One region of the Erythrobacter epiphyticus genome, then DNA from elsewhere that is predicted to be linked to it. Evidence: predicted binding sites of a transcription regulator. Region 1 holds the regulator's gene; the other holds the start of a gene.
What was found. The regulator LexA, encoded in region 1, represses DNA repair genes until DNA is damaged. The targets are predictions, from matches to a motif close to GTTCCNCNCTTGTTCT.
Positions count from the first base shown of each region.

Region 2: a site for LexA is predicted at 2,098-2,113, ahead of uvrA (excinuclease ABC subunit UvrA). Genes of this name have one in related genera too.

Region 1 covers NZ_JAYEEU010000009.1:102,815-113,949, reverse strand. The annotation lists gene SOQ14_RS11420 (phosphodiester glycosidase family protein) at 1-857, shown strand, start outside; gene SOQ14_RS11425 (anthranilate synthase component I family protein) at 1-3, shown strand, start outside; gene SOQ14_RS11415 (anthranilate synthase component II) at 854-1,465, shown strand; gene trpD (anthranilate phosphoribosyltransferase) at 1,462-2,454, shown strand; gene trpC (indole-3-glycerol phosphate synthase TrpC) at 2,462-3,256, shown strand; gene moaC (cyclic pyranopterin monophosphate synthase MoaC) at 3,419-3,910, shown strand; gene SOQ14_RS11395 (molybdopterin molybdotransferase MoeA) at 3,907-5,085, shown strand; gene lexA (transcriptional repressor LexA) at 5,294-5,980, shown strand; gene SOQ14_RS11385 (ComEC/Rec2 family competence protein) at 5,971-8,274, opposite strand; gene gltX (glutamate--tRNA ligase) at 8,340-9,776, shown strand; gene SOQ14_RS11375 (citrate synthase) at 9,809-11,095, shown strand; gene SOQ14_RS11370 (hypothetical protein) at 11,122-11,135, shown strand, end outside.
Region 2 covers NZ_JAYEEU010000009.1:378,065-389,199, reverse strand. The annotation lists gene SOQ14_RS12765 (ABC transporter substrate-binding protein) at 1-27, shown strand, start outside; gene SOQ14_RS12760 (FecCD family ABC transporter permease) at 24-1,025, shown strand; gene SOQ14_RS12755 (ABC transporter ATP-binding protein) at 1,025-1,762, shown strand; gene uvrA (excinuclease ABC subunit UvrA) at 2,124-5,021, shown strand; gene SOQ14_RS12745 (hypothetical protein) at 5,386-6,132, opposite strand; gene SOQ14_RS12740 (hypothetical protein) at 6,129-6,677, opposite strand; gene SOQ14_RS12735 (hypothetical protein) at 7,047-7,589, shown strand; gene SOQ14_RS12730 (MipA/OmpV family protein) at 7,691-8,572, opposite strand; gene SOQ14_RS12725 (sodium:solute symporter family transporter) at 8,669-10,057, opposite strand; gene SOQ14_RS12720 (septal ring lytic transglycosylase RlpA family protein) at 10,169-10,753, opposite strand.

The DNA of each region.
Region 1 (11,135 bases):
TGAAGCGCCTCGGTCTTGCCGTGATCATCACCATGCTCGCCGCGTGTTCGGAACAGCCCGCCGGTGAACCGGTGATGCGCGCGCGGCTTGATGGCAAACCCATCGCGGCTGCAACGGCGGCGCCAAAGCCCGATCCCTCACCCAGCGCCAGTGAAGCGCCCTCGGCCTGCCGTCAGGTGGTGTTCGAGGACGTGCCGCTCACCCATTGCATCGCCGATCCGGCGCAGCACCGCATCGCCATGGCCAATGCCGCAGCCGACGGGCAACCCTTCGGCTCGCTCGCGGCTTTTGCGGCCAGCACCGATGCTGCCACCATTGCCTTTGCCATGAATGGCGGGGCCTTTGGCGATGATCTCAAGGCGCTTGGCTACTATGTCGAAGGCGGCGAACGGCTCAGCGAATTCAACCGCGGCGATGCGCCCGAAGGCAATACCAACAATTTCTTCATGAAACCCAACGGCGCGTTCTTCGGCAGCGGCGGCACCTGGCGCGTGCTTTCGACCGACGCCTTCTACGCCACGGTCTCCGATCGCCCGCAATTCGGTACGCAGTCCGGGCCGATGCTGGTGATCGGGGGCAAGCTGCACCCGGAGATTCAGGACAACGGCCCCTCGCGCGCGGTGCGCAATGGCGTTGGCGTCGATGCCAAGGGCCTTGCGCATTTCGTGATTTCCGATGCGCCGGTCAGCTTCGGACAATTGGCGCGGTTTTTCCGTGACGAGTTGAAAACACCCCATGCGCTCAGTCTTGATTCCAAGGTGTCAGCGCTGTGGGACCCGGCGCGGGGACGGCTCGACAAGGCGCGCAACGGCCCGATCATCGTGGTGACGAAACGCGAAAAGGCGAACGCAGAATGATCCTCGTCATCGACAATTACGACAGCTTCACGTTCAACCTCGTCCATTACCTGATGGAATTGGGGGCGGACGTGCGCGTCGTGCGCAATGATGCGCTGACCGCTGCCGAGGCGCTGGCGAGCGGGGCGCAGGGCTTTCTCATTTCGCCCGGTCCCTGCACCCCGAGCGAGGCCGGGATCAGCCTTGATCTGGTCGCGGCCTGCGCAGACGCGGTCAAGCCGCTGCTTGGCGTGTGTCTGGGCCATCAGGCGATCGGCCAGCATTTCGGCGGGCGCGTGGTGCGCGGCGGCCTGATGCATGGCAAGACTTCACCCGTGACGCATGACGGCAGCGGCGTGTTCTCCGGGCTGCCCTCCCCCTTCACCGCGACCCGTTATCACTCGCTGGTGGTCGAAGATGCACCCGCTTGTCTTATCGCCAATGCCGAGGCGACAACGCCGGGGCTGGACGGCAGCAGCGTGATGGGTTTCCGCCATGCCAGCCTCCCGATCCACGGGGTGCAGTTCCACCCGGAAAGCATAGCCACCGAGCATGGCCATGCCCTGCTCGCCAATTTCCTCACGATCTGCGGCATGAACCCGCGCATGCCCGAAAGGCTGATCGGATGAGCGCCCTCCCCGATATCACCACCCCTCTGACCGAGGCCGAGGCCGAAGCCGCCTTCGGCATCATCCTCGACGGCGCCCCGTCAGAAGCCGAAATCGGCGCCTTCCTGATTGCGCTTTCGGCGCGCGGCGAAACGGCAAGCGAGATTGCCGGGGCAGCGCGGGCGCTGCGTGCCCGGCTGATCCCGATCGCCGCACCCGACAACGCCATTGATGTCTGCGGCACCGGCGGTGATGGGCATCATACGCTCAATGTTTCGACCGCGGTCAGTCTGGTGGTGGCAGCATGCGGCGTGCCAGTAGCCAAGCACGGCAACCGCGCAGCCTCGTCCAAGGCGGGCGCGGCCGATACGCTCGAAGCGCTGGGGCTCGATATGGATGCCGCCGGGCGCAGCGCGGAAAAGACGCTCGCGGAAATCGGCATCTGCTTTCTCTTTGCCAAGAATCACCACCCGGCGATGGGCCGCATCCAACCGATCCGCCGCAAGATCGGGCAGCGCACCATCTTCAATCTGATGGGGCCGCTGTCCAATCCGGCAGGTGTGCAAAGCCAGCTGATCGGGATTGCCCGCCCGGCCTATGTGCCGATCTATGCCGATGCGCTGGCCCGGCTTGGCACGGCGCGTTCGCTGATTGTCTCGGGCGATGAAGGGCTCGACGAATTGAGCCTTGCCGGGGGCAACGAAGTCGCGCTTGTCAGCCGCAGCGGGTTCGAAATGCGGCGGGTCGATCCGGGCGTGGCCGGGCTGCCCTCTGCGCCGGTCGAAGCGATCCGCGGCGGTGATGCCACGCATAATGCTGCCGCGCTCAAGGCCCTGCTGATGGGCGCGCCCGGCCCCTATCGCGATGCGGTGCTGTTCAACGCGGCGGCGGCGCTGCTGGTCGCAGGGGTCGGCAGCGGATGGCATGATCGGGTGGCATGCGCTGCCGAGGCGCTTGATTCCGGCCGTGCCAGGACGCTGCTGGAACGCTGGATCACGCTGGCGGTTTGAGAAAGACATGAACAAGCTCGAAGAAATCTGCGCCGCCAAGCGCCTCGTCGTGGATGCCCGCAAGCTTGCGACCAGCGATGCCGCGCTGGCCGCTGCCGCGCGCACCCAGACCCCGCCGCGCGGATTCGAAGCGGCGCTCCGCGCGTGCGCCGAAACCGGCTTCGCCCTGATTGCCGAGATCAAGAAAGCCAGCCCGTCCAAGGGCCTGATCCGCGAGGATTTCCAGCCCGCCGATCATGCCCGCGCCTATCAGGCGGGCGGTGCGGCGTGTCTTTCGGTGCTGACCGATGCGCCCTATTTCCAGGGGCACGAAGATTACCTGATTGCCGCACGTGCCGCCTGCGATCTGCCGGTGCTGCGCAAGGATTTCATGGTCGATCCGTGGCAATGCCTCGAAGCGCGCGCGATCGGGGCGGACGCGATCCTGATCATCGTGGCCGCACTGGAAGACAGCGTGATGGCCGAGATCGAGGCCGCAGCGCGTGAGCTGGGGATGGATGTGCTGATCGAAGTGCATGACGAGACCGAGCTGGAACGCGCGGTGACGGTGCTCGATTCGCGGCTGATCGGGGTCAATAACCGCGATCTCAAAACCTTCACCACCTCGCTCGCGGTGACCGAACGGCTTGCCCCGCTGATGCCCGAAGGCACGTTGGTTGTCGGCGAAAGCGGGATCAACAGCCACGGCGATTGCGTGCGGTTGGCCAAGGCCGGGGTGCGCACGTTCCTTGTCGGGGAAAGCCTGATGCGGGCGGATGATATGGCCGCCGCTACGGCCGCGCTGCTGGATGGCGCCGCCTGATCAAAGCGCTGACTGTCCTAATGCGTCCGAACGTGGCAAGACCTTCGGCATGACGCGCCCCGATCCTGTTTGCCGGACGTTTTCGGTATCGCCTGCAGGGGTGGTTTTTCCCGCTTATAACAGTGTCTCAATTGTCTCCATCACAGCTTGTGGCGCGCAAAAATGAACGAACAACACCCGGCCGGCCTCACGCATCTCGATTCTGAAGGCGCGGCCCGCATGGTCGATGTTGGCGGCAAGCCGGCAACGGCGCGGCGCGCTGTCGCAAGCGGCATCATCACCATGTCTCCCGAAGCGCTCGCGGCTATCCGGGCGGGCGATGCGCCCAAGGGTGATGTGCTCGGCACGGCGCGGCTGGCGGGGATCATGGCCGCCAAGCGCACCGGCGACGTGATCCCGCTGTGCCATCCGCTCGGGCTCGAAGCCGTAAGCGTCGATTTCGCTTTCGAGGATACCGCAATCCGCGTGACCGCCACCGCCTCGCTCACCGGCAAGACCGGGGTGGAGATGGAAGCCATGGTGGCGGCCAGTGTGGCCTTGCTGACGATCTACGACATGGCCAAGGCGATCGATAAGGGCATGGTCATCGCCGAAGTCCGCCTGATCGCGAAGTCGGGCGGAAAGTCGGGCGACTGGAAAGCCCCTGCGGGATGAGCGCGGCGCTCAGTCTGGAGGAGGCGCAAGCGCGGCTGCTTGCGCTGGCGCCTGCCCTTGCGCCGGAGGCTTGCGCGGTGGAGCAAGCGCTCGGGCGGTATCTCGCCGCCGATCTGTCCGCCGCGCGCACCCAACCCCCGGCTGACCTTTCGGCGATGGATGGCTATGCCCTGGGCGGGCAGGGCCCGTGGCAGCGCATGGGCGAAAGCCGCGCGGGCGCGCCCTTTGCTGGTTCTCTCTCCACAGGCCAATGCGTGCGCATCTCCACCGGCGCGCATCTGCCGCACGGGGCTGATCGGGTGTTGCTGCAAGAAGACGCCCACCTCGCCGGTGATACAATCAGCACCGATCAGGACCCAGCAGCAGGAAGCCATGTCAGGGCGCGCGGGTTTGACTTTCGCGAAGGGGATCGCCTGCTCGTGCGCGGGACGGCCATGACCCCGGCCCGCATCGCGTTGGTTCTGGCGGCGGGGCATGGCCAAGTTTCCGTGGCGCGCCCGGCGCGGATTGCGATCCTCGATACGGGGGATGAACTGGCTTCCGATCCGGCGCACTGCGCGCCCCACCAGATACCCGCCAGCAACGGCGGCATGCTGGCCGCCATGCTGGCGCCGCTCGGCTGCGAGGTTATCCGGCTTGGCCCCATCGGGGATGATCATGCCGCGCTGGCCGCAGCCCTTTCACAGGCCGAAAGCGCCGACATCCTCATCACCTCGGGCGGCGCATCGGTAGGCGATCACGATCTCGTGCAGGACGCGCTCACCCGCTGGGGCGCGCAGATCGCCTTCTGGCGGATCGCCATCAAGCCCGGCAAGCCGATGATGGTGGCGACCCGCGGCGCGCAAGTGGTGCTCGGCCTGCCCGGCAACCCGGTATCGTGTTTTGTGACGGCCTTCCTGTTTGCACTTCCGCTGGTGCGCGCGGCGATGGGCGCAGCCGCGCCCCTGCCCAGGCGTCATGCGCTGGTGGCAGGCGAGGCTTTGCCTGCCGTGGGCAAGCGGCGCGAATTCCTGCGTGCGGTGCTGGGCCCTGATGGCGCGCGGCTCAGCGGATCGCAGGACTCCAGCGCGCTGGCCTCGCTCGCCGCTGCGGACTGCCTGATTGATCGGCCTGCCGACAGCCCTGCCCTGCCCGCAGGCAGCACGATCACGGGCTTCCTTCTCCATAATGGCTGAATTGCGCCACTTTCCCATGTGGGCGCGCTTGACTCGGGTGTCGGAGTTGCCTAATTGTTCTGCATCCGTTCACCTTATTGGCGGATGGAACGTGCGCTGATCGCACCCGTGGACGGATCGTTCCGGGTGCCTTGGCAAGCACGCGAGCGATTATCATGAGCCGCTTCTTGGGAAGAGGCTTGTGGGTGCGACCACGGGAGATGTCTCAATGCTGACGGCCAAGCAGCACGAATTGATCCGCTTCATCCAGCAACGGCTTGAAGAAACCGGCGTCTCGCCGAGTTTCGAGGAAATGAAGGAAGCGCTCGATCTCAAGAGCAAATCGGGTGTCCATCGCCTGATCTCCGCGCTGGAAGAACGCGGCTTTATTCGCCGCCTGCCCAATCGGGCGCGTGCGCTCGAAGTCATCCGCCAGCCTGAGGATGCGACCCCGGCACCGCGCCCTGCGCTGCGGCTTGCGGCGGATAATGCGCCTGCGCCTGCGGCACCCAAGCTGCGCGAGGCAGCGAATGATGTGATTGATATCCCCCTGCACGGGCGGATTGCAGCGGGCGCCCCGATCGAAGCGCTCGAAGGCCAGACGTCGCTTCCCGTACCGGCCGCGCTGCTCGGTCCGGGAGAGCACTATGCGCTCGAGGTATCGGGGGATTCGATGGTCGAAGCCGGGATCTTCGATGGCGATTTCGCGCTGGTCCGGCGCACCAGCACCGCGCGCGAGGGCGAGATTGTCGTCGCGCTGGTGCGGGGCGAGGAAGCGACGCTCAAATATCTGCGCAAGGAAGCGGGCAAGGTGCGGCTCGATCCGGCCAATGCCATGTATGATCCGCAATATTATGAACCGCACGAGGTTGAGGTTCAGGGCAAGCTCGCCGGGCTTCTGCGGCGCTATCGGTGATCGGGATTGCGCTGCGTCTTCGGCCTTTCGCGGGATTGAAGGCGCGGCGCAACTTCTCGGTGCGCTTGCCACCAGCCATGCGCGCCCTGATCCTCGGCAACGCTGCGGATGCGCGCGCGTTCAAGATAAATCGCAAGCCCGCCCGTCTGATCAAGCATCCGGCGATCCGCCTTCAGCCAGTGCGGCCGGCAGGAATAGGGCAGGTAACGCTCCGCAATCACGATGTCGCTGCGCATGCAGGCGGCGGCGAGTGCCCGCTCTTCGATACGGATCCCGTTGCGCGCCATCAGCACGCGCCATTCCCGCCCGGCGCGGGCGATGGTCATCAGGCAAAATGCTTCCGAGCATTGCGCACCGGGCCAGTGGGTGATGGGCACCAGCTCACCGGCATGGCCCGCCAGCTCGATCAGATTGTCGCGGGTGTAATCTGATCGGCTGTCGCGCAAAGAGAGCAAACGGCGCGTGCCGCTGTCCATCACCACGAGCCCGACCTGCCGACCATCGCGGCTGACAAGGATATCGGGGACAGGGGTGGCAGCGATCATCGCCAGCGCCAGCAGGATCGGGGCGAAGCCAAGCAGACGCACACGCCCCTGCCACAAGGCAAGCCAGAGCGCGCCGATGGCGAACACACCCATGGTCGCACGGCTGATCTGCGGCATCAGCGTGACCGAACCGGGCAGCGCCGCCGTGGCATGCGCAAGCGCGAGCAGCCAATCCAGGGCAAGCTGGACGAGCCACCACACTGGCCCGCCCCAGCCCACCAGATCAAGCAGCAATGCGAGCGCGATCAGCGGCATCGCCACGAAAGTCACCAGCGGGATCGCCAGGAGATTGGCAAAGGCTCCGTAAAGCCCCGCGCGATGAAAATGGAAGAGCACGATCGGCATCAGGGCCAGTTCGATCACGAGCCCGGTCGCAAAAAGCAGCACGGCCTTGCGCCCCAAGCGCCAAAGGGCGGCCTCATCACGCGGGGCGAGGAAGGCCCGCACCGGCGCGCACGCCGACAGCGCGACAATCGCCACCACCGCAGCAAAGCTCATCTGGAAGCTTGGCCCGATAGCGCTCTCCGGCCAGAGCAGCAGCACGAAGCCTGCTGCAATTGCCACCATCCGCAGCGACAGGGCGTCCCGCCCCAGCGCCAGCGCCATCAGCACCAGCATCGCCGCCGCACAGGCCCGCACGGTTGGCACCTCGGCGCCGGTAAGCAAGGTGTAGCCCAGCCCCGCCAAGGCGCCGCAGCCCGCTGCCACCACCGGCAAGCACAGCCGCAAGGCAAGGGTCGTCGACAGCGCCAGCAACCGGATCGCCAAAGCATAGGCCGCCGCCACTACCGCGCTTACATGCAGCCCGCTGATCGAAAGCAGATGAGTCAGCCCCGCATCGCGCATCGCCGCTTCATCACGCGCATCGATCGCACCGCGATCACCGCTGGCAAAGGCTGCCGCAATCGCACCGGCGGAACCTGCGACGCGCGCCCGGACATGGGCGGCGAGCGCCCGTTGCATTGCGGGAAGACCACTATCGCGCGGGGCGGCGGTGATGATCTGTACCTCACCCAGCGCGCTCCCGGTTGCTGCGAGGCCCTTGAACCAGGCAGCCCGCGCAAAATCATAGGAACCCGGCAACATCGGCGGCGCGGGTGGCATGAGGCGCGCGCGCAAGCGGATCACCGCGCCCTCGGCCACGGCATCACGCGCTGCGGCAAGCTGATCAGCCGGCACATTGACCCTGATCTTGATCGCGGCACCGGTGTCAGCATCGCGCACCGCCAGCGTCAGGCGCGAGCGCGCTTCAGCGGGCTGATCCTCGCGCTCCAGCACATAGCCATCAACCTGCATGATCATGGGGCGCGCAATCGGGACTGCACCCACCAGCTCGGACCGCGCCCAGATCACAGCCACCCCGGCGCTGAACACGAGGCCGCAAGCGATGGCGGCCTGCCGCAGATGGCTGCGGCTCGCCTCCGCCGCGCTGCCAAAGGGCCACAGCAGCATTGCCCCCAGCGCGAGCAGGGCGCCGCCGGCTATCGCCGCCCACCATTGCCACGGGCTTGCCAGCATGAACCAGGCGAAGATCCCCGCCATGAACATGACCGCGAGCCACGGCGCCTTGTCAAACCCGGCCTTGCTGAGGAAATCCTCCACGGCGCCCGCCGCAGCCGGGCCCATCGCACCGAGCGATGCCCTGCTGGACAATCGCCCCCCACTTTGCCAAGGGGCAGCGCGATGCAGCGCGGCCTCCGGGCGTTCGTCGCCCTCGCCTGCCATCGGAATGATCGGTGCGTCACGCATCGGCCACTCCCTCGCTCGGCCCAGTGTGAACTAACCCGCTCGATAGAAACAGGAATTCCTGCCATATGGCAAGTGCAAGCAACGCAGATCACGTTCCGGTGACCCGCAAGGTCGTGACTCGTTTTGCGCCCTCGCCGACCGGCTTTCTCCATATTGGCGGCGCCCGCACCGCGCTGTTCAACTGGCTCTATGCCCGCCACCATGGTGGCACGTATCTGCTGCGCATCGAGGATACCGACCGCGCCCGTTCCACCGAACCCGCGATTGCCGCGATTTTTGACGGGCTCGCGTGGCTCGGCCTGCAAGGGGACGAGCCACCGGTTTTCCAGTTTGCCCGCTCCGAACGTCATGCCGCGGTCGCGCACCAACTGCTCGAAGCCGGCCATGCCTATCGCTGCTATCTGACGCAGGACGAGCTCGCTGCGCGGCGCGAACGCGCACAGGCCGAACGGCGCGCGTTCCGGATCGACAGCGAATGGCGCGATGCCACGCCCGATCAATGGCCCGAAGGCCAAGCCTATGTGGTGCGCATCAAGGCCCCCCGCAGCGGTGAAACCACGATTGCCGATGCCGTGCAGGGTGCCATCACCGTGCAGAACGCCGAGCTGGATGATTTTGTCATCCTGCGCTCGGACGGCACCCCGACCTACATGCTCGCAGTGGTGGTCGACGATCACGATATGGGCGTGACCCACGTGATCCGCGGCGATGATCACCTCAACAACGCCTTTCGCCAGCTGGTGGTGATCCGCGCAATGGATGCCATCGAAGGCGGCTGGCCCGATCCGGTCTATGCCCATATCCCGCTGATCCACGGGGCCGATGGCGCCAAGCTGTCCAAGCGGCACGGCGCGCTTGGTGTCGATAGCTATCGTGACGAGATGGGCATTCTGCCCGAAGCGCTGTTCAATTACCTGCTGCGTCTTGGCTGGGGCCATGGCGATCGCGAGGAGATCACCCGCGAGGAAGCGATCACGCTGTTCGATCTTGCTGGCGTCGGCAAAAGCCCGTCGCGCTTTGACCTGAAAAAGCTCGAAAATCTCAACGGGCACTATCTGCGGGCGGCCGATGATGCGCGCCTGGCGGGGCTTGTGGCTGAACGGATGGGCCATGATCCCGATCTTGCGCTGTTGGCAGAGGCCATGCCGGTGCTTAAACCGCGCGCGAAGAACCTCAATGAACTGGTTGAAAGTGCTGCCTTTCTCTTTGCAACGCGCCCGCTTGCCATGACCGAGAAAGCCGCCGAATTGCTCACCGATGAGGCGCGTGCAACATTGCGCGCAATTTACACAGCGCTCGCAGCGCAAAACGACTGGACAAGCGAGACGCTCGAAGCCACTACCAAATCGCTCGCCGAGGAACTGGGATTGGGCCTTGGCAAGCTTGCGCAACCCATGCGCGCGGCGCTGACGGGGACGACAACCTCGCCCGGCATCTTCGATGTTCTGGTCCTTCTCGGACGGGATGAAGCTCTGGCCCGGATCGACGCGCAGGCTGCGTAAGCTGCGACCATAACTTGGACAGGAGACACACCTTGGCAGACAAGCTTGCGAAACTCGAAATCGGCGGCCAGTCTTACGAATACCCGGTGATCGGGGGCAGCACCGGCCCCGACGTGATCGACATTCGCAAGCTTTATGCGCAAACGGGTGCCTTCACCTTCGATCCCGGCTTCACCTCAACCGCAAGCTGCGAAAGCGCACTCACCTATATTGATGGCGATGAAGGCGTGCTGCTGCACCGCGGCTATCCGATTGGCCAGCTCGCCGAACATTCGAGCTTCATGGAAGTCTCCTACCTGCTGCTCAATGGCGAATTGCCGAGCAAGGACGAGCTCGACGACTTCACCTACACCATCACCCGTCACACCATGCTGCACGAACAGCTGATGACATTCTACCGGGGCTTCCGCCGCGATGCGCACCCGATGGCGATCATGTGCGGTGTGGTGGGCGCGCTCTCGGCGTTCTATCACGACAGCACCGACATTTCCGATCCCGAACACCGCAAGATCAGTTCGCACCGCCTGATCGCGAAGATGCCGACGATTGCCGCGATGGCTTACAAGTATTCGATCGGTCAGCCGTTCATGTATCCGGACAATTCGCTGTCCTACACCGGCAATTTCCTGCGCATGACCTTTGGCGTTCCGGCCGAGGAATATGAAGTGATCCCGGCGGTGGAACGCGCAATGGATCGCATCTTCATCCTGCACGCTGATCACGAACAGAACGCCTCGACTTCGACCGTGCGCCTCGCCGGCTCATCAGGGGCAAACCCGTTTGCCTGCATCGCGGCCGGGATCGCCTGCCTGTGGGGTCCGGCGCATGGCGGGGCCAACGAAGCCGCGCTCAACATGCTCAAGGAAATCGGCACGCCCGACAAGATCAAGCACTATATCGAGCGCGCCAAGGACAAGAATGATCCGTTCCGTCTGATGGGCTTCGGCCACCGCGTCTACAAGAACTACGATCCGCGCGCGACGGTAATGCAGAAGACGGTGCGCGAGGTGTTTAACGCGCTCAAGGTCAATGATCCGCTGTTCGAGACCGCGCTCCAGCTCGAAGAAATCGCGCTCAACGATGATTACTTCATCGAGAAGAAGCTGTTCCCGAATGTCGATTTCTACTCGGGCATCATCCTCTCGGCGATCGGCTTCCCGACCACGATGTTCACCGCGCTCTTCGCGCTGGCCCGCACCGTGGGCTGGGTGGCGCAGTGGAATGAGATGATTTCCGATCCCGGCCAGAAGATCGGCCGTCCGCGCCAGCTCTATACCGGCCCGACGCAGCGCGATTACGTGCCGCTGGACAACCGCTGAACCGGGACGAGCGGCAAGCCATCGCGATGATCAAGCTTGC
Region 2 (11,135 bases), 280 kb from region 1:
CGCGCCATTCGGGCAGGGCTGGAATGAACCGCGCCTTATGGGTCTTTGCCGGGCTGCTGGCGCTGCTCCTGCCGCTGTCATTGCTGGCAGGGCGGGTGTGGATCAATCCTTTCGATGTGGCAGGCAGCGGGCCCAATGCCGCGATCATCCTGATGGAGCTGCGGCTGCCGCGTGCGATCCTCGCGGTGGTGATCGGGGCCGGTCTCGGCGCTACCGGGGCGGCGATGCAGGGCTATTTGCGCAATCCGCTGGCGGATCCGGGCTTGTTCGGGATTGCGCCGATGGCGGCGTTAGGCGCGGTGGCAAGTTTCTGGTTCGGCGCCGCGCTGCCGGTGCCGCCGCAATGGAGCTTGCCGCTCATGGCGCTGGCAGGCGCAATGCTCGGCATGGTTGCACTGGCGCTGATTGCCGGTCGCGGCGTCAGCGATGGTGCGGGCAGTGTTGGCAGTGGGCTCGCGCTGTTCACGCTGGCTGGCCTGATGATTGCCAGCCTTGCCGGTGCGCTGACAGCGCTTGCGATCACGCTGGCCCCCAATGCCTTTGCCCTGTCGCAGATCGTGCTGTGGCTCAACGGCGCTTTGACCGATCGTTCGTGGCACGAAGTCTGGCTCGCCGCGCCGCTGGTGGCGCTGGGGCTGGGGGTGCTGGCCGCGGCGGGGAGGAGCCTTGATGCGCTCACGCTCGGTGAGGAAGCGGCGCGTTCGCTCGGTGTCGATCCGAAGCGGTTGCTCGCCCTGCTGGTGGCGGGGGTTGGGCTGACTGTCGGCGTGAGTGTCGCGGTGGCAGGGATCATCGGCTTTGTCGGGCTGATCGTGCCGCATCTGGTGCGCCCGTTGACCGATCGCATGCCATCAAGCCTGATGCTGCCGAGCGCGCTGGCTGGCGCCTGTCTGGTGCTGGCGGCAGATAGCATCGTGCGCATCCTGCCGCTGGTGACGGAGCTGCGGCTTGGCATTGCGCTGTCGCTGATCGGCGCGCCGTTCTTCCTGTGGCTGTTGCTGCGGCTGCGCCGGGGGCAGGTGTGATGCTGGCAGCCGAGAACCTGGCGCTGGTCCGCGGGCACAGACCCGTGCTGACTGATGTATCCGCTCGGCTTGAACCGGGCATGATCACGGCGATTGTCGGCCCGAACGGTGCAGGCAAATCGAGCCTCCTGCTCGCGCTGGCGGGCTTGTTGCCCGCGAAAGGGGGCGCGGTGACGCTCGACGGGCGTGCCTTGGCAAACCTTGGGCTGAACGAACGGGCCCGGCAGATCGGTTATCTCCCGCAGACCCCTGATATTGCGTGGGATGTCGCGGCGGAAAAGCTGATTGCGCTCGGTCGCTTGCCGCATGGCGATGACGGGCACGACGCGATCGCAGCCGCCATCACCGCGCTGGCGCTCGAACCGCTGCGCGCCCGCCCGGTGAGCCAGCTTTCCGGCGGGGAGCGCGCGCGGGTGCTGCTGGCGCGGGTGCTGGCGGGGGAACCGGCATGGATCCTTGCGGATGAACCGCTCGCCGCGCTCGATCTTGCGCATCAACTGAACCTGATTGCCCATTTCAGAGCCTGTGCGCGCGGCGGGCAGGGCGTGGTGCTGGTGCTGCATGATCTGGCGCTGGCGATGAACCACGCCTCGCGCGTGCTGGTGTTGCACGAAGGCGCGCTGGTGGCGGACGGGCCGCCGGAAATCGCGCTGGCCCCTGCTGTGATCGAGAAGGTGTGGGGTGTTGCAATCCAGTGGCTGGGAGAGCCGGGTCGCAAGGCGCTTTCCCCGGTCTGAGATAACCGATTGTGCGCCCGAAGCGGGCAATGCCGGGATGCACTGGCATGGCCGCCTTTGCGGCTCTTGGGTGCACCCCGGCTCTCCGGTTCGACTGCCTGTACGAACTGCGACCCCGAAGGGAACGAGCAGGCCCGGGAGATGGCGAGGATATGTCGCAATCCGGCCGTAGGCGGGACTTAAGATTTTCTGCAGATGCAAAACCGACCCGCCGGGGATCGCGCCCAATGGCCCCTTGCCGAGGAATTTGCGCTGCTGGGCCGCAAGCCCTGCAACCCGTTGCCAGCCGGTGCGTTGACAAAGCGCAGCATCCCGCAAGGCACCCTTGCGTCACTCGAACAAATCTGGAACACGCGCTGGCATGAGCCTCACCACTATTTCCGTGCGCGGTGCGCGCGAGCATAACCTCAAGGGCATTGATATTGATCTGCCGCGCGATGCGCTGATCGTGGTCACGGGCCTGTCGGGCAGTGGCAAATCCTCGCTCGCCTTCGACACGATCTATGCCGAGGGGCAGCGACGCTATGTGGAGTCGCTCTCCGCCTATGCGCGCCAGTTCCTCGAGATGATGCAGAAGCCCGATGTCGAGCATATCGACGGGCTCTCGCCGGCAATCTCGATCGAGCAGAAGACCACCAGCCGCAACCCGCGCTCGACCGTGGCGACGGTGACCGAGATCTACGACTATATGCGTCTGTTGTGGGCGCGGGTGGGCACGCCCTATTCGCCGACGACCGGCGAGCCGATCAGCGCCCAGACTGTCAGCCAGATGGTCGACCGGGTGATGGCGCTCCCCGAAGGCACGCGCGCCTATCTGCTTGCCCCCGTCGTGCGCGGGCGCAAGGGCGAATACCGCAAGGAGCTCGCCGAATGGCAGCGCAGCGGCTTTACCCGCGTGCGGATCGACGGGGAGATCTATCCCATCGAGGAAGCCCCCGCGCTCGACAAGAAGTTCAAGCACGACATCGAGGTGGTGGTTGATCGCATCGCGGTGAAGGAAGGGATCGAAACCCGCCTTGCCGACTCCTTCGAACAGGCGCTGAAGCTGGCTGAGGGGCTGGCCTATGTCGATCTGGCTGATGGCGTGGTGCCGGGGCGCGAGGACGAGGCGCAGGGGGGCGGGGCAATGAAAGGCGCAGGCCTGCCACCCAACCGCATCGTCTTTTCCGAGAAATTCGCCTGCCCGGTCTCCGGCTTCACCATCGAGGAGATCGAGCCGCGCCTGTTCTCCTTCAACGCCCCGCAAGGCGCCTGCCCGGCGTGCGACGGGATCGGCGAGAAGATGCTGTTCGATCCGCAGCTGGTGGTGCCCAACGAGGCGCTCAGCCTCAAGCAAGGCGCGGTGGTGCCCTGGGCCAAGTCCAACCCGCCATCGCCCTATTACATGCAGGTGCTCGCCAGCCTCGCCAAGGCTTATGGCTTCGATCTCACCACCCCGTGGAAGGATCTGGAGCCCGATCAGAAGCTCATCATCCTCCACGGCACGGGCGGGATGGCGGTGCCGCTGACCTTCAAGGACGGGCGCCGCGAATACACTGTCAACAAGGCCTTCGAAGGCGTCATCGGCAACCTCAACCGCCGGATGATGCAAACCGAAAGCGCGTGGATGCAGGAGGAGCTCGCCAAGTATCAGACCGCGCAGCCCTGCGAGACCTGCGGCGGCAAGCGGCTCAATGAAAAGGCGCTCTCGGTGAAGATCGCGGGCACGGATATCGCCACGCCCGTGCAGATGAGCGTTGCCGATGCCAAGGCGTGGTTCCTCGGCCTCGACGCGCAGCTCACCCCGCAGCAGTCGCAGATCGCCAAGGCGATCCTCAAGGAGATCAACGAGCGGCTCGGCTTCCTCGACAATGTCGGGCTCGACTACCTCAACCTTGATCGCACCAGCGGCACGCTCTCGGGCGGGGAGAGCCAGCGTATCCGCTTGGCCTCGCAGATCGGGAGCGGGCTGTCGGGCGTGCTCTACGTGCTCGACGAGCCCAGCATCGGCCTCCACCAGCGCGACAATGACCGCCTGCTCGAAACGCTGAAGCGCCTGCGCGACCTCGGCAACACGGTGATCGTCGTCGAGCATGATGAGGACGCGATCCGCGCCGCCGACCATATCGTTGATCTCGGCCCCGGCGCGGGGGTGCATGGCGGCGAGGTGGTGGCGCAAGGCAACCTCAAGCAGATCCTCAAGGCCAAGGGCAGCCTCACCGCCGATTACCTCACCGGCAAGCGCAAGATCGACGTGCCGGCCAAGCGCCGCAAGGGCAATGGCAAGCACATCGTGGTCAAGAACGCGCGCGCCAATAACCTCAAGGGCGTGACGGCCAAGATCCCGCTCGGCACCTTCACCTGCATCACCGGGGTCTCCGGCTCGGGCAAATCCTCGCTCACCATCGACACGCTGCAAGCGGGCGCGGCGCGCGTGCTCAACGGCGCGCGGGTGATCGCGGGCGCGCATGATGAAATCACGGGCCTCCAGCACTGCGACAAGGTCATCGAGATCGACCAGTCGCCCATCGGCCGCACCCCGCGTTCGAACCCCGCGACCTATACCGGCGCCTTCACCCAGATCCGCGACTGGTTCGCGGGCCTGCCCGAAAGCCTCGCGCGCGGCTACAAGCCGGGGCGCTTCTCCTTCAACGTCAAGGGCGGCCGCTGCGAGACCTGCCAGGGCGACGGCCTCATCAAGATCGAGATGCACTTCCTCCCCGACGTCTACGTCACCTGCGAGGAATGCCACGGCAAGCGCTACAACCGCGAGACGCTCGAGGTGAAGTTCAAGGGCCACTCGATCGCCGACGTGCTCGACATGACGATCGAGGACGCCGAGGAGTTCTTCAAGGCCGTCCCCCCGATCCGCGAGAAGATGCGGATGCTGAACGAGGTCGGCCTCGGCTACGTCAAGGTCGGCCAGCAGGCGACAACGCTATCGGGCGGCGAGGCGCAGCGGGTGAAGCTCGCCAAGGAACTCGCGCGCCGCTCGACCGGGCAGACGCTCTACATCCTCGACGAGCCGACCACGGGCCTGCACTTCGAGGATGTGCGCAAGCTGCTCGAAGTGCTGCACCGGTTGGTGGAGGGCGGCAACTCGGTCGTGGTGATCGAGCACAACCTCGACGTGATCAAGACCGCCGACTGGATCATCGACCTCGGTCCGGAAGGCGGGGTGAGGGGCGGGGAGATCGTCGCGACCGGCACGCCCGAGCAGGTGGTAAAGGAACCGCGGTCGTTTACGGGGCAGTATCTGGCGCCGTTGTTGGCGAAGTAATCCTCCCCGGAACCCGGGAGGGGGACCATCCCGGACCTGATCCGGGATCATGGAGGGGCAGGCGCAATCCTCCCCTGCGAGGGGAGGGGGACCATCCGCAGGATGGTGGAGGGGCAGGCGAGGCTGATCCGAACGCCCCTCAGAGTGTAACAGACCCCGGCTTTGGCTCACACGAAGCCACAAAGACACGAAGAGGGCGGCGCGGCTTTCCTTTCCCCCCTCCCTTGACCCCGGCCTTCGCCGGGGCAGGTATCGGTGCTGGGGGTGGGTGTACCTCGCCGGATTAAGGGAACGCCCAAGCCCCAAGCGCAGCGTACAAGGGTTTCACGCAGAGGCCGCAGAGGAAAGGGCGGCGCAAAGAGCGCTATCGCTCAATCAGTTCTCGCACGACAGCCGCCGCCTTGGGGGTCGAATGAATGTTATCTAAGTCAGCGGCTTCGACCAGCCGGTTGTCATGAAGTTTTTTAAGAATCTTGAGGATATACGAACGGTTTGCGTTGCCACTCCAATCAGCTAAATTTGAAATAGAGCATCCTCCCGATGAGGCGACCAAAAGAAGAATTTCTTCTTCGAGTTTCAAGCCATCCTTTAAGACACGCCTCACGCTGCCATTTGTCCAGATGGCTGGCGTACGAATTTCAGAGATTTGCCTAACGGCCTCTTCTGCCAATTCGGTTGTCGTATTGTGGAAAACTCTGATTAATTCGCCAAGAATCCAACTTGAAGCCGACAATGCGAACGAAGAGTCCATTTGATTGGAATTCACTTCGGCTCCAACGTGCCCGCTGTCCCGATTGTTCCTGATTTCATACAGAGCTGGCAAAATGCGCGCCGCCAGCAACCTGAGGCCGCGCTCCAGCCGTGTTTCCGTTTCAAGCGCCCGACATTTTTGGTCGAAGGGGTGTGGCTTCGCGCCCTTTAATGGATAACTTCCATCTGCTCGGCCGCGTATGATCGTGTAGGCGACTTCGCAGAATCTGCCGGCCGAAAGCTCTGAAGCTCCCCATCCACCCTCATAATAGTTGGTGACGATCTGCTGGTATTCGCCCAGCAGTTCGTCACGCAACGACTGAGGTATCTCCCCAAAAAGAGAACCCGCGTGAATTTTCACGTAGCGCTTTCCAATGATCGCGCAAGTTCTTCGGCTGCTTTTCTTCCGGGAACGGTCAGCTTAAGAGTAAAATTCGGGCTACCCTTAGTTCCGCTAGCGATCACAAATTTTTTCTGCCCTTTCATTTGAGAGGCAAAATTGGTCGGATCATACACGGCATGATCTTTGCATACTTCTCGAACCTCTTCATTAGGAATAATCTCGTGTCCCAGCTTGAGCTTCGCAAACAGGAACAGAAGGCAAAGGTTCTTGGCCTTGGCGGCTTGGGTGTTGCCGGGAACTGAAGTAATGATCCTGACCTTCCCTTCGGTCACGTCATAGACGCTTCCAAAGTCGTCAAGATTTTGGCCACCGACTGCGGGACTATTCGGCTGATTGCCGAGAGAGGTTGAAGGAGTGTGGGGTGCCGCTTCCCCAACCGCAGGCGCGGGCTTTCTATGCGCCATCAGGGAGTCGTACCTGTCGATTACAGACATAACGAAGTCTTTATCTCCGCTCGCCTTGACAAGGCCGCGGGACGCATCAATCTCAATCGAATATTCCATAAAATATACCTAAATCAGACATTTACAGGAGAGACTCTTATCTTTTTGGCGCCAGGCGTGGTCTAGGCGTTAACTCAGATAGTTTACAAGGATCCGACTTGCTAGGACCATGTGCATGTTTTTCCACGAGAAAAATGCCTATCCTTGTTTGAGTGGATAAGGCTCGCGTGAGTTAACACGTACGTTGGCTTCTGGCAGTGATGGCTTGTTTTGTATTTCCTACACCCCCACCCCCAGCATCCCCTCCCGCGCAGGCGTCGGCCTTGCGTCCCCTCACACACCCCCACTCCCCATTTTCCTACTCACCCCCGCGTTTGCTAGCATCGGCGGCCCTGTGCCCTCTCCGTCCCTTTGAAGGAGCCGCCCGCGATGTCCGATCCCGCCCCGCCCGCCACGACGCCTGCTGAAAACCCCGCCACCGCTCCCGCCGCCGCCGCCGCGCTCGTGCCTGATCCGGCGCTGAGCGCGCGCAAGGCCGATCGCCCGCTCACCCGCGCTTTGCAGGCCGAATTCATCGAAGAACTGGCGCGCTGGGGCAATGTCCGCGCGGCGGCGCAGCGCATCGGGGTCAGCCGCGCCCATCTCTACCGGATGCGCCGCGCTTGCGAGACGTTCCGCTTGCTCTGGGATGCCGCGCTCGTGCTTGCCCGCCCGCAGGTGGAAGACGTGCTCGCCGATCGCGCGCTCAACGGCGTGTCCGAAAGCGTGTTCTATCATGGCGAGGAAGTCGCCACCCGCACGCGCTATGATGCGCGGCTGCTGCTGGCGCATCTCGGGCGGCTCGATCGGCTCGAAAACACCCACCGGGTACAGCGCACGCTCGGCGATTTCGAAGCGGAACTCGCACTGCTGCAGCGGCTGCGTCCGATCCGGCTGGCGCCGCTCCCGCCGGGTGATGATCCGGCGGATTGAGCGGCGGAGCGGACGGCCGGTTTTTGCGCCTATAACAGTGTCTCAACTGTCTCCATCACACCGGCAAGGCGCGGTGACGCGGAACGGATCGGCCTTCGCGGTTACAGCCCGAAGCGATAGCCATAGGCGAGGCCGAGCGTGAATTGGTTACGCTCGCCGCGTTCGCGGATGAGGGTGGAATCTGCCACGACATCGCCAAGCCGGTCATAGCTGGTGAACAATGTCACCGCGCCATCGCGCCCGAACCGGCCGAGCGGCTTGGTGAGCGAGGCATTGACCCCGGCGCTCACCAGCCCGCTGCCGGTGCGGAACGGGGCAAGGCCGGTGGCGGCCGATTGCAGCGCGTTCACGCCGAAATAGGCGTTGGTGTAGTCGCTGCTTGCCCAGGTTGCCCGCACCCCGGCGCTGTAGAGCAGGCTGCGGTCGCGCTTCATGCCGTTCCACGACAGGTTGGTATCGGCCACCACACCTTCGTGCCCGCCGGTGCCCTGACGGACTTCGGCGCGGGCGCGCAGCTGGTTGTTCACGAAGCCCTTCTGGACAAAGCCACCGAACTCGAGCGCGAGATCGACATCGCCCATGCCTTGCAGGGCATCGGAACCGCCGGCGATGAGAAAGGGCGAGCCGCCATTATCCTCGTTGCGGCCGAAGCGCAGCTTGGCGAGCGGGCCGATCTTCCAGTTGTTCCGGTTCACCGCGTTCCAGCCGAGGCCATCGGGGACGGAGAAGAAGAGGTCGTCCTTGTAGTTCAGGCGGATGTCGGGGAAGATCGACAGTGCATAATCCGTGCTGCCTTGCCATGCGGGCGAAAGCACCGGGGCAAAGCCGATGGTGAGCGTGAGATCGGCTTGCTGTGGCGGTGCCTGTCGCTGGCCCTCGATGGTGGTGGGAACGCCGGGCGCCGGGCCTTGCTGGGCAAGGGCTGGGGTCGCGGCAGTCGTCGTCGCGGCGAGGGCAAGCGAGGCAAGCAGGATATGGCGCATCGGGGTGTCTCTGGTTTGGGGGTGGGCACGCCTCGGGGGAAGGCGTGGGCGGCGCATAATGCGAAAGCGCCGTGTCGCCAAGACCTTGTGTAGCGCTTACCCTTCGGCTGCCGAGGGTGCGCTGCGCCGTTCGGCAAGGGCAAACAGCGCGAACACCGTGATGCCGCTGGTGAGCATCAACAGGAAGGCGCCGTCAATGCCAAGCCACCAGTCCCCGATCGCCAGCACCGTCCCTTGGGTGAGGATCGCGGCGATGGCGGCGCGGCCCGATCGGGAAAGACCCGCCAGCCCGGCAATGATCGGCACCGCGAGCACCGCCGCGATGGCACCGGCATCGAGCACGAGATTGCGCAGGCTTTCGCCTTGTGCGGCGAGCAGTGCCGCCACGAACGCCGCCAGCACGGTTGCGGTGCGCGCGGCGCGCAGCAGCGCGACCGGCGAGGCCTGGGGGGCCAGGCGGCGGTATCCGCTTTCCGTCACCACGCCCGAAACCGCGAGCAGGGCGGAGTCTACCGAGGAAAGGATCGCCGAAATCAGCGCCCCGGTGAAGATGATGTAGAGCCAGGGCGGGAACAGCGCCTCGGCAAGACTGGGCAGAAAAGCTTCACCTTCGCCAAACGTGATCCCGAGTATCGGGGCAAGGGCAGGGCCGAACAGCCCGAAGCTGACCGGAATGAGCCCGGCGGTGAGGTAAATCGCGCCGCCCGCCAGCGCACCCTTGCGCGCAATGTCGGGCGAGCGCGCGGCGAGGGTGCGGGCGATCGCTTCCTGGCTGACCATGGTGCCGATGATCGGGATGAGCCACAACTCGATCCCATCGGCCCAGCTTTCGCCCGGAACAGTGAAGGTGAAGCTGGCTGGCGAGGCAGCGGCGAGGGTCGGCCCAATCCCGCCGAAAGCCGCAATCATCAGGCCGAGCAGGATCGCGATGCCGACAATCATGATCGCGCCTTGGACAACATCAGTCCAGACGTCGCCCGCGAGCCCGCCGAACAGGGTGTAGGTCATTACCACCAGCGTGGCCGCGGCCAGTGCCGTCGCGAAATCGAGCGGAGAGGCGCTGACAAGAATGGTGGCGAAAGCGAAGAGCTGCGCGGCGGACCAAGTGGTGGCGCTCAAGGCGATCACCACGGCGGCAAGGCTTTCAGTGCCCGGCCCGAAGCGCTCGCGCAGGAAATCGGCAATCGTGATGTAACCGCCCGCGCGCAACCGGTGGGCGAAGTAGAAGCCGATGGCGAAGATGCCGATGGCATAGGCAAAGGGCTCTGCCCGCGCGCCAGCCAGCCCGTCGCGCGCCACATCACCCGACGTGGCGATCAGGCTTTCTGAGGCGAACCAGGTGGCGAAAACCGACATCGCGACGGCAAAAGGGCCTAGCCGGCGTCCGGCAACGAGATAATCGGCATCCGAGCGCGCACCGCGCCCGGCCCAGATGGCGAGCATGACTTGCGCAGCGACATAGAAAAGGATCAGCCAGAGCGTCAAAGCCGTGTGTGCCCCCGCACAAAACCATGATAGCCCGATGCTGCTTGGCGCTCGGGAAAGAGGGGTTACCTAACGGGGAAATATCGGGGTGCAAGCCCCGCAGCAGAAAGCTTAGTCTTCCAGCACTTCAAGCTCGACCGGGGCATGGCCGCGGGCAATCAGCCCGAGTTCCTGTGCCGCTGTGCGGCTGACATCGATCACGCGACCTGCGGTGAAGGGGCCGCGATCATTGATACGGACAGTCACGCTTTTGCCGTTGGACGGGTTCGTCACGCGCACGAGGCTGCCAAAGGGAAGGGAGCGGTGCGCCGCAGTGAGTTCGGCAGCCCGGTAGGGCTCGCCGCTCGCCGTGCGGCGGCCTTCGAACTTGGCGGCATAGTATGACGCGCTGCCACCGGCGATCGCGCGGGCGGCAGGAAGAGCTGGCGCGGCGATGTCGACGACCTGCTCGCTGGCAGGCGGCACGAAGCTCTCAACCGCGCTGTCATCAGCCCCGGCCGAGGCGCTCAGGCCCGAAAGCGGGACACAGGCCGCACAGGCTAACAACACCATATGGCGGAGCGGGCGCACGACGCGGGTGGATGATGAAGGCTGGGCGTGCATAGTGGGATCGCCATGATCCGGCCCGGCGGCGAAGGCAAATCGGCGGCGCGGATCATCGTGCGTGCCATGCAACTCACCTGTGAGGCGTGGCACAAATGCGGTGAAATGAGTTTGGCCTGTGGATGAAACGGGCGGCGGCAAGCCCAGCAAAAGCCTCGCGATGGCGCCGCGACTCGTGGTAAGCCAGTCCTGTTATGGTCTGCGCGGGAATGGTAAAGGCAGGTGAGACGCTGAAATGGCGAGGAAAAACGGTCCGTTAATGCAAATGGGGCCGGCATTGCTGCCGACCCCACTCTCACCGGCGTGTGGATGACCCTCGCTCGTGTGGCGTCCGGCGAACCTTCCGCATCATCCGCGTGGGGCCATGCTTGGCGCCCGATGTCTAGCCTCTCGCTGCCCGGCCTTGCGGCTGGCCTTGCCAGAGATTTGTCACCGGCGCTCGCGCCGGCATCCGGCTTTCGCTCCCGCTTCCCAG